2 regions of the Agathobacter sp. LCP21S3_B2 genome follow, and region 1 is predicted to be linked to the other one. Evidence: riboswitches for the same ligand, from Rfam matches in the RefSeq annotation. Region 1 holds a riboswitch; the other holds the start of a gene.
What was found. A riboswitch is a leader RNA that binds a small molecule or an ion and turns the genes downstream of it on or off. The one in region 1 is predicted to bind ZMP and ZTP.
Positions count from the first base shown of each region.

Region 1 (5,492 bases):
AAAACCCGCACCGCAAAAATCTAAACACCGAATCAGCGGAAAAATTCTGTGCCGCAATATCCGGAATGGATCTGATAAACTCAATAAACGGATGAAAAAGTATCTCCTGTGTAGCATCGATAAAGTATGGAATATTGTATTTGTCAAATATCTCCCGCACATAACCGGCATATGTATTCACATCTCCCGTGACTATCGCAATATCACGATAACGCAGGTTTTCGTTTCTGACAAGCTCATTTATAGTTCTGGCTATCTTTGTCAGCTCCTGCTTTGGATCACGCAGACAATCTATATGAATGTGCTTTGGTGCTTTTTCAAAGGCATGCCTGCTTTTTCTGAAAAGCTGCTGCTCCATAAAGCCTAGCTCTTCATTTTCTGCCAATCTGTAGTTTTTATCAAGTATAATTGGCTCCTCGACCTCTATTCCATAAAACGCTGCCATTTCAGTGAGTGATTTTACTGTCCTTTTGGGCATGTCAAACAGCTCATGCATGCCCCTGCTCTTAAAAATGTCCTCACGACAGTCAATTGTGAGTGTGACATATATTTTCTTTGAAATGAGAAAGAGCTTTTTCATGAGCTGATTCTGTATAGGTGTAAATCCTGTAAATTCATCAAATGCAATGACTGAATTCCTAAGAATAGTAGACTCCTCTGCCACATCACAGAGCACATTAAGTATTTCCTCTGCCGTGATATATTTGTCCTGCATGAACTTCTCAAATGCCTCATACAGAACAAGTACATCCTTAAGCTTACCGGAAAGCGTATCTGAAAGCCTGCCGGAGGCAATATATTTTTCCAGATCCTGTGGCGATATATTGTACTGCACAAGCTCAGAAAGGAGCGACTTCACCTCACTTATATAGCCGATACGGTTTAAGTTTCTGCCTATCACACCAAGCTTATCCGCCTCCTGGCCCGCGAGCTTCCTGAGCACCAGGTTTTTACCGGTCTCCTCCAGCACCGTAAGCCTCGTGATTCCAAGCTCATCAAACACTCTGTATGCCAGACGCTTAAAGCTTAATACGTCTATATTCATTATGGCTTTGTTCTCCGACAAATCCACAAGCTGTCTCTGCGTCTGCATTGTAAACTGCTCAGGCACTATGATGAGATAATTATCCCTCGGATTTGCCTTTGCCTCTTTCAATACCCTGTTAAATAGATATTTTGTTTTTCCGTTTCCTGAATTACCTGTGATAAACTGTAATGACATAAAAAGACTCCATGATTAACTACTGTATAAAATGTATACTGTAATTATATCATGAAGTCTCCTATTATTGAATCACTTATTGTGCTTCAATTCAGCTTAATAACCGCTATACCTTGTGATTAGTGATGGAAAAGTCTGATTCCTGTAAAGCTCATTACCATACCGTACTTATTACATGTATCAATAACATGGTCATCTCTCACAGAACCACCCGGCTGGGCTACATACTTCACGCCACTCTTGTGCGCACGCTCAATGTTGTCACCAAATGGGAAGAATGCATCAGAGCCAAGTGCTACATCTGTATTCTTGTCAAGCCAAGCTCTCTTCTCCTCTGCTGTAAATACATCCGGCTTTACCTTGAAGAACTTCTGCCACTCGCCCTCTGCAAGCACATCCATATAATCCTCACCGATATAAAGGTCAATAGTATTGTCGCGGTCTGCACGTCTGATACCATCCACGAACTGAAGTCCAAGCACCTGTGGGGACTGACGAAGCCACCAATTGTCTGCCTTTGAACCTGCAAGTCTGGTACAGTGGATACGAGACTGCTGGCCTGCTCCGATACCGATTGCCTGGCCGCCCTTTACATAGCATACAGAGTTGGACTGTGTGTACTTTAAAGTAATCATTGAGATTGCCAGATCGATCTTAGCCTGCTCTGTGAGTTCCTTGTTCTCTGTCACGATATTTGAGAAGAAATCATCATCAATATGAAGCTCATTTCTGCCCTGCTCGAATGTGATGCCAAATACATCCTTTCTCTCGATAGGTGCCGGCTCATATGTCGGGTCAATCTCGATAACACAGTAATTGCCATTCTTCTTAGCCTTTAAAATCTCAAGAGCCTCGTCTGTGTAGCCCGGTGCGATAACACCGTCTGATACCTCTCTCTTGATTACAAGTGCAGTGCTCTTGTCACATACATCTGAAAGTGAAATAAAATCACCAAATGATGACATTCTGTCAGCGCCTCTTGCTCTGATATATGCATTTGCAAGCGGTGTAAACTCAATATCCATATCATCAACCCAGTAAATCTTTTTCTCCACATCTGAAAGTGGCTGTCCAACTGCTGCGCCTGCAGGTGAAACATGCTTGAAGGATGTTGCGGCTGGAAGACCTGTTGCCTTCTTAAGCTCTCTTACAAGCTGCCATCCGTTAAAGGCATCAAGGAAGTTGATATATCCGGCTCTGCCGTTAAGCACTTTTATAGGAAGCTCTCCCTCCTTCATAAATATTCTGGCCGGTTTCTGATTTGGGTTACATCCGTATTTTAATTCGTATTCCTGCATTTTTCTGTTCTCCTGTTTTTATCTGCTTATCTTGTATATTTGACCGTTTATATAGTGTTTTATTTGTTTTTGTTTACGATTCTGCTCTCATACTCGCCTGTTGCGATATCAATATATCTTACAAAAAGTGATACCTTATTGTCCTCGTTAAGGTTCTCCCATACCATATTGGTAAACTCGTCGATATCTCCATCGATGTCTACCCATGTAGGCTCACCCTCAAAGCTTGGCAGTGGATTTCCATCGCCCATATATGTATGGATGAAATGTCCCTCTCCCGCAACCGGTGCTGAGTATGCAAATGTATATCTGTTGCATGCATCAGGATTGCCGTTGTTGCTCTTTAAGATTGACATAGCGTAGTTGAACTCGCCATTGTCAATATGCATGATTCCTGAAATTCTTGGTGTATAGTTAGGAGCGTCAGGCTCAAACTCTCTTGTCCTTAATGCCTGCTCAAATGTCTGCTGCTTGTCCATCAGCTCATAGATAGTATCTGTCTGGTCACCGTTTGTGACAATTGTCTTGTTGCCGAGCACTCTTACAGGTGCGTAAATGATAAGACTTGGATCCTCAAGCTTTGAAGGGTCAAATGCCTGTGTTCTGATGCCCTCGCCATCCTCTACAAATACTCTGTTGCGGCTGTTTTCGCTTCTGCCCATGATAAAGTATGCTGTTACAGCCTTCTTACCATCCTTTGTGCGGCCGATTACGATACCTCTGCCAGGGTATGTTGTGCTTGATAATTCCTTTGCTAATGATACTCTTTCCATGTCATCCTCCATGTTTTCTGATAATGTGGTCTGCATCCCCAAATTACTCGGGCCTGCCGGAATAAAAAAGACCGTCTGAACACACATAATAATATAAAGCTCTGCATGAAACTTATATAAATGTGCGCCCAGACGGTCGGCAATCAACTGTTATACTCCATGCGGTTATCCACTTCCGTCAGTCATATAACTGTCTTTATTTAAGCATGTATTTTTGTCATTGTCAAGTACCACTTTAAAATAAGCATGTACTTATAAGTTATTCTTATAAGTACATGCTTGTAAACAATGCCATTATTTACTAATTTTTAAAGCTGTGAATAGGTGCCGGGATTCTTCCACCGCGGTTTACAAATGCATCACAAGAGAATCTGTTTACCGGCATAACCGGTGCACTTCCAAGGAGTCCTCCGATTTCTACCACATCACCTACATCCTTTCCGATTGCTGGAAGCAGTCTGCAGGCTGTTGTCTTCTGGTTTATCATACCGATAGCCATCTCATCTGCGATAATTCCTGAAATTGTGGTGGCCTTTGTATCGCCCGGGATTGCAATCATGTCAAGTCCCACTGAGCACACACAGGTCATAGCCTCAAGCTTTTCGAGAGTGAGTGCACCATCATTTACGGCATCTATCATTCCCTGATCCTCCGATACAGGAATAAAGGCACCTGAGAGGCCGCCGACATATGAGGATGCCATGATACCGCCCTTTTTCACCTGATCGTTTAAGAGTGCAAGTGCTGCTGTTGTTCCCGGAGCTCCGGCTCTCTCTAAGCCTATCTCGCAGAGAATATCTGCTACAGAGTCTCCGATAGCCGGTGTAGGTGCAAGTGAAAGGTCTATGATTCCAAATGGTACTCCAAGCTTCTTTGAAGCCTCCTTTGCCACGAGCTGTCCTACTCGAGTAACCTTGAAGGCTGTCTTCTTGATTGTCTCACAGAGCACCTCAAAGTTCTCGCCTCTTACTTTTTCAAGGGCAGTCTTTACTACTCCCGGTCCGCTGACACCTACATTGATGATGGCATCTGCCTCTGTCACACCATGGAAGGCTCCTGCCATAAACGGATTGTCATCAGGAGCGTTGCAGAATACAACAAACTTGGCACAGCCTGATACAGGAAGGTGCTTTGTCACCTCTGCTGTCTCCTTTATCATCTCGCCAATCAGCTTTACTGCATCCATGTTGATTCCGGTCTTTGTAGAGCCAACATTTACAGAGCTGCATACCAGGTCTGTCTCAAGCATTGCCTGAGGGATTGATTTTATTAAAAGCTCATCCGCCTTTGTCATGCCCTTTGACACAAGTGCTGAGTATCCACCGATGAAGTTGACACCTACCTCTTTTGCCGCCTTGTCGAGTGTCTTTGCTATGGTAACAAAATCCTCTGAGCTCTTGCAGGCCGCACCACCGACAAGGGCGATAGGCGTAACTGAAATACGTTTGTTTACGATAGGGATACAGTAGTTGTTCTCTATCTCTTTTCCTGTTGCCACAAGATCCTTTGCAAGTGTTGTAATCTTGTTGTAGATATTCTCATTTACCTTTGCAAGGTCTGAGTCTATACAGTCGAGCAGGCTGATACCGAGTGTGATTGTACGCACGTCAAGATTTTCCTTCTCCACCATGTCATTGGTCTCAATTACTTCACCAATATTAATCATTTTGCTGTTCTCCTTTAACTGTGTATGACATTTTTATGCTAAACTAGATTCGATGCATCATCTCAAAGATTTCTTCCTTCTGACACTTTATTGTTACACCAATTTCTTCTCCAAGTGCATCAAGCTGGTCAGAAATCTCTGCAAATGAAGCTGTAGCATTTGCCATATCAACAATCATCATCATGTTGAAATAACCTGAAACGATAGTCTGTGAGATATCAAGCACGTTTACACTGCCCTCTGACAGATATGTACATACCTTTGCGATGATTCCTACTGTGTCTTTTCCGACAACTGTGATGATTACTTTGTTCTTTGTGTTATCCATAACAACTTATTCTCCTGTTCTCTTATTCTACGGCTATGCGGTCTGATGCCCTGTCTCTCTTAGCCACATACATAGGGAAATCACTTGCCTTATATGGATTGTCTCCCATTGTGACCTCAAGCCTGACAGCTTCATACGCCAGCTTTTCGTAGTTGTTTTCTTTACTAAGGTGTCCCAGTATTACTGAGCCAAATTTATCATGAAG
Region 1 is NZ_JBQKGQ010000021.1:29,978-35,469, forward strand. Features, by position in the region: gene ACTQ1L_RS13245 (PD-(D/E)XK nuclease family protein) at 1-1,222, opposite strand, end outside; gene ACTQ1L_RS13250 (phosphoribosylaminoimidazolecarboxamide formyltransferase) at 1,342-2,520, opposite strand; gene ACTQ1L_RS13255 (IMP cyclohydrolase) at 2,580-3,293, opposite strand; ZMP/ZTP riboswitch at 3,413-3,489, opposite strand; gene ACTQ1L_RS13260 (PFL family protein) at 3,595-4,959, opposite strand; gene ACTQ1L_RS13265 (ACT domain-containing protein) at 5,003-5,287, opposite strand; gene ACTQ1L_RS13270 (MBL fold metallo-hydrolase) at 5,310-5,492, opposite strand, start outside.

Region 2 (5,492 bases), on a different contig from region 1:
GACAATATGGAAAAACGACCACGCTCTATATGCTCGAACAGAGGCTTAAAAGTGATTATCTGGTTATCAGTCTTAGCTTTGAGGCGGTAGATGAGTATTTTGCATCGCTGGGAACTCTGGCGGAGGGACTGATGATGGATATTGCGGAATGTCTGAAAAATCAGAACGTTTCGGAGATTATTATTGAAGAGTGGAATGAACCGCTATCAGATAAATTTCCCCTGCGTTCATTGGGAATGAAGATTACCAAGCTATGCAAAGCCAGCAATAAAAAAGTTGTGCTTATGATAGATGAGGTTGATAAAAGCTCAGATAATCAGATTTTTTTGTCATTTTTAGGACTGCTCAGAGAAAAATATCTGAAATGTCAACAGGGAAAAGACATCACATTTCAGTCAGTGATACTGGCAGGTGTTTATGATGTAAAATCTTTAAAATTAAAGATACATCCGCAGGAAGAAACAAAATATAACAGTCCATGGAATATAGCTGTTGATTTTTCTATGGATATGAGTTTTAACATAAACGATATAAAATCTATGCTTGAGGATTATGAGAGAGATCATAATACGGGCATGGATATAGGACAGATTGCATCAATAATATATGATTATACATCAGGTTATCCGTATCTGGTGTCGCGAATATGCCAGTTGACAGATGAAAGAATTGCATCATATGAAAAAGACGCAGATGAAAAAAAGGCATGGACGAAAACCGGTCTTTTACAGGCAATAAAGCTTCTTCTGAAAGAACCTAATACTTTGTTTGATGATATGACTAAGAAGCTGCTTGATTATCCGGCATTAAAAGATATGCTTCAAAAGATACTTTTCGATGGAATAGATTTTCCTTTCAAGAGAGAAAATCCGATAATAGATCTTGGGGTTACATTTGGATTTTTGAAGGACAGAAATGGTATCGTTGCAGTTGCGAACAGAATATTTGAGACACAGCTTTATGATACATTTTTGTCTGAGATGGCGGTGAATGACAAGCTATATATAGATGCTGCTTCAAACAGAAATCAGTATATAGCATCTGATATGCTGCAGATGGATTTGGTCATGAAAAAATTCTATGAATATTTTGAAGAAATATACACGGAGAATGATCATAAATTTATCGAGGAAAATGGCAGAAAATTGTTCCTTTTATATCTGAAACCTATAATAAACGGAACCGGGAATTATTATGTAGAGGCAAGAACCAGAGATAATCGCCGCACTGATGTTATAGTTGACTATAAAGGAAAAAGATTTATTATTGAACTGAAAATATGGCATGGAAATGAGTATAATCTGAGAGGACAAAAGCAGCTATTTGACTATTTAGATTACTACAAAGAAGATAGAGGATATCTTCTGAGCTTTAACTTCAATAAAAATAAACAGATCGGTGTGAATGAACTGGAATACGATGGTAAAAAAATACTTGAGGTTGTTGTATAATTTTTAATTAAGCGTAACAGTTCTAACCCAGAATGAAACGGAGCATAAAATGAGCGAAGAAAAACAGCACAAGCGCCGCGTGCATTATAGCGGAAAATATCCCAAAAAATTTGAGGAAAAATACAAGGAGTTAAATCCGGAGAAATACAAGGATACAATTGAGCATGTCATCAGCAAGGGAAATACCCCTGCGGGCATGCACATATCTATAATGGTAAAAGAAATCATAGATTTTCTGGACATAAAGCCGGGACAGACAGGCTTTGATGCCACACTCGGATACGGTGGCCACACAAGGGCAATGCTTGAAAAGCTTGAAGGACAGGGACATATGTTTGCTACAGATGTTGACCCAATCGAGTCTGAAAAGACAAAAAAGCGTCTCGCTGAAGCCGGCTTTGGAGAGGATATTCTCACCATAAAGCTTCAGAACTTCTGCACAATAGATGAGATTGCAAAGGAAGTAGGAGGCTTTGATTTCATACTTGCCGATCTGGGAGTTTCATCAATGCAGATAGATAATCCTGAGCGTGGATTTTCGTTTAAGGTGGATGGACCATTGGATCTGCGTCTTAATCCAAATGCCGGTATCAGTGCGGCAGAGCGTCTTGATAATATATCCCGTGAGGAACTTTCGGGTATGCTCTATGAGAACTCAGATGAGCCGTATTGCGAGGAGCTTGCAAAGGCAATCACAGACGAAATCAGGAAGGGCAACCGCATAGATACGACCACAAAGCTTCGTCACATTATAGAACAGACACTTGATTTTCTGCCTGAAAAGGATAAGAAGGACATCATCAAAAAGACCTGTCAGCGCACATTCCAGGCGCTTCGCATAGACGTAAACCATGAGTTTGAGGTACTATATGAGTTTATGGAAAAGCTTCCGGGAGCATTAAAGCCCGGCGGAAGAGCTGCCATCCTTACCTTTCATTCAGGAGAGGACAAGCTGGTCAAAAAGGCACTCAAGGCAGGATATAAAGCAGGAATATACAGCGACTATTCCAAGGATGTGATTCGCCCATCAGCACAGGAATGTGCTCAGAACGGACGTGCCAGGTCCACGAAGATGCGCTGGGCGGTTCGTGCGGAATAGAAAAGAATAAAAATAGTTCTAAAACACTATTGCTTTATTGAGAAAAATAGTCTACTATGAACGTGTTATATGACTGACGGATAAGTGGAATAACCACATGAAATATAACAAATAAGAGCCGACCGTCTGGGCGATAAACCCGGACAGTTGGCTCTTTTTGATTATAAAATCAGCCATAGTTGTATAAATAACCAGGAAATGTATCTCAAAAGAAACAACATGGATATTGACAAAAATGCTGTAGTGAGTATATACTAACCACAGTTAAACAAAACTAATCAAACGAAGTAACATTCACACATTTTAAGGAGGATATTACAATGATAGAAATGAAAGAGTGGGATGGATTTGAAGGACGTCTTTGGAAAGAGGAAATCAACGTCCGTCAGTTTATTCAGGACAACTACACTCCATACGACGGAGACGAGAGCTTTTTAGCTGATCCGACAGATGCTACAAACAAGCTGTGGGACGCACTCCAGAAATTACAGAAAGAAGAGCGTGCCAAGGGCGGAGTTCTTGACATGGAGACAGAGGTTGTAACAGGAATCACAGCTTACGGCCCTGGATATATAGATGAGTCATTAAAGGACCTCGAGCAGATTGTAGGTCTTCAGACAGATAAGCCGTTAAAGAGAGCATTCATGCCTTACGGTGGAATCAAGATGGCGGTACAGGCTGCTGAGACATATGGTTACGATGTAAGCGACAAGCTTAAGGAGATTTTCACAAAATATCATAAGACACACAACACAGCAGTATTCGATGCATACACACCTGAGATGATGAAGGTTCGTCACGCAAAGATCCTTACAGGTCTTCCTGACACATACGGCCGTGGACGTATCGTGGGTGATTACCGTCGAGTAGCATTATACGGAATTGATTACCTCATCGAGGAGAAAAAGAAGGATAAGGCAAACTGTGGCTGTGGACAGATGACAGATGATGTTATCCGTTTAAGAGAGGAAATCGCAGAGCAGATTAAATGTCTTGAGGAGATGAAGAAGCTTGCAGAGATTTACGGATACGATATCTCAAGACCTGCGACAAACGCAAAAGAGGCAGTTCAGTGGTTATACTTCGGATACCTTGCAGCAATCAAGACACAGAATGGTGCAGCAATGTCAGTAGGACGTGTATCTACATTCCTTGATATCTACATCAAGAGAGATATGGACAAGGGCATCCTCACAGAGCAGGAAGCACAGGAGCTCATCGACCATTTTACAATGAAGCTTCGTATGGTTAAATTTGCACGTATCCCTTCATACAATCAGTTATTCTCAGGTGATCCTGTATGGGCAACACTTGACGTGGCAGGAACAGGTGTGGACGGACGTTCAATGGTTACAAAGACAGACTTCCGTTTCCTCCATACATTAGAGAACATGGGACCTGCACCGGAGCCAAACCTCACAGTATTCTACTCATCAAAGCTTCCTCAGACCTTCAAGGATTATGCAGCCCGCATCTCAATTGAGACAAGCTCAATCCAGTATGAGAACGATGACGCAATGAAGCCGGTATGGGGCGATGATTATGCAATCTGCTGCTGTGTATCTGCAACACAGACAGGTAAAGAGATGCAGTTCTTCGGAGCACGTGCAAACCTTGCAAAATGTCTCCTCTACGCTATCAATGGTGGTGTTGATGAGAAATCAGGTGAGCAGGTAGGACCAAACTACGCACCTATCACAGCAGAGTACCTTGACTATGACGAGGTAATGGCGAAATACGACAAGATGATGGACTGGTTAGTAGATATCTATGTAAATACATTAAACCTTATCCAGTACATGCATGACAAATACTACTATGAGGCAGCAGAGCTTGCACTCATGGATACAGACTTAAAGAGAACATTCGCAACAGGAATCGCAGGATTCTCACACGTAATCGATTCTCTTTCAGCAATCAAATATGCAAAGGTTAAAGTAGTACGTGACGAGAGCGGACTGGCAAAGGATTTCGAAATTGAGGGAGAGTTCCCTAAATACGGAAACGATGATGACCGCGCGGACGAAATCGGTGTATGGCTTCTTAAGACATTCATGGAAAAGTTAAAGAAGCATCACACATACCGTGATTCAGAGCCTACAACATCAATCCTTACAATTACATCAAACGTAGTATACGGAAAAGCTACAGGAGCAATGCCTGACGGACGTAAAGCCGGAGAACCACTCTCACCTGGAGCAAACCCGTCATACGGCGCAGAGCAGAATGGACTTCTCGCATCCTTAAACTCACTCACAAAGCTTCCATATGAGTGGGCACTTGATGGAATCTCAAATACACAGACCATCAACCCGGGAGCACTCGGAAACAACGAGAGAGAGAGAATAGACAACCTTGTAAACGTAATGGACGGATACTTCGATCAGGGTGCACATCACCTCAATGTAAATGTATTCGGTAAAGAGAAACTCATCGATGCAATGGAGCATCCTGAGAAGGAGGAGTACGCAAACTTCACAATCCGAGTATCAGGATACGCAGTTAAGTTTATCGACCTCACAAGAGAGCAGCAGCTCGATGTAATCTCACGTACATGCCACGAGAGAATGTAATATGATCTAAGGTGTCACAGAGTGTACTACGATTCTGCTTGCAGAAAGAGTAGTATGCTCTTGTGACCCGAACAAACATGAGCAAGAAGCGATTTTCGTAAGAAAAGAAGCGGATTGCGAATGGTTGTAGAATTGCGTAAGTTGCAGGACAACGGAGCAATTCGTAGATCATATTAGGATATGCCATATATTATGTATGTGGTATAAATTTACAGAGTTAATATACAATTATAGATATTCCAGAATGTGCAGGCCAAGTGCCTGCATATTCTGATTTCCAAATAAACTGTATATGTACTAAATAACACCACAGCGTAAGGAATTTTCGGCACCCCGCCGACCGGGACTTTGCAATGCGAATTTCGCAGG
Region 2 is NZ_JBQKGQ010000002.1:171,400-176,891, reverse strand. Features, by position in the region: gene ACTQ1L_RS02335 (ATP-binding protein) at 1-1,451, shown strand, start outside; gene rsmH (16S rRNA (cytosine(1402)-N(4))-methyltransferase RsmH) at 1,501-2,550, shown strand; ZMP/ZTP riboswitch at 2,610-2,689, shown strand; gene pflB (formate C-acetyltransferase) at 2,871-5,123, shown strand.
Region 2: it holds a riboswitch for ZMP and ZTP, as region 1 does, so the genes downstream of both, pflB (formate C-acetyltransferase) here and ACTQ1L_RS13255 (IMP cyclohydrolase) in region 1, are expected to answer to the same signal.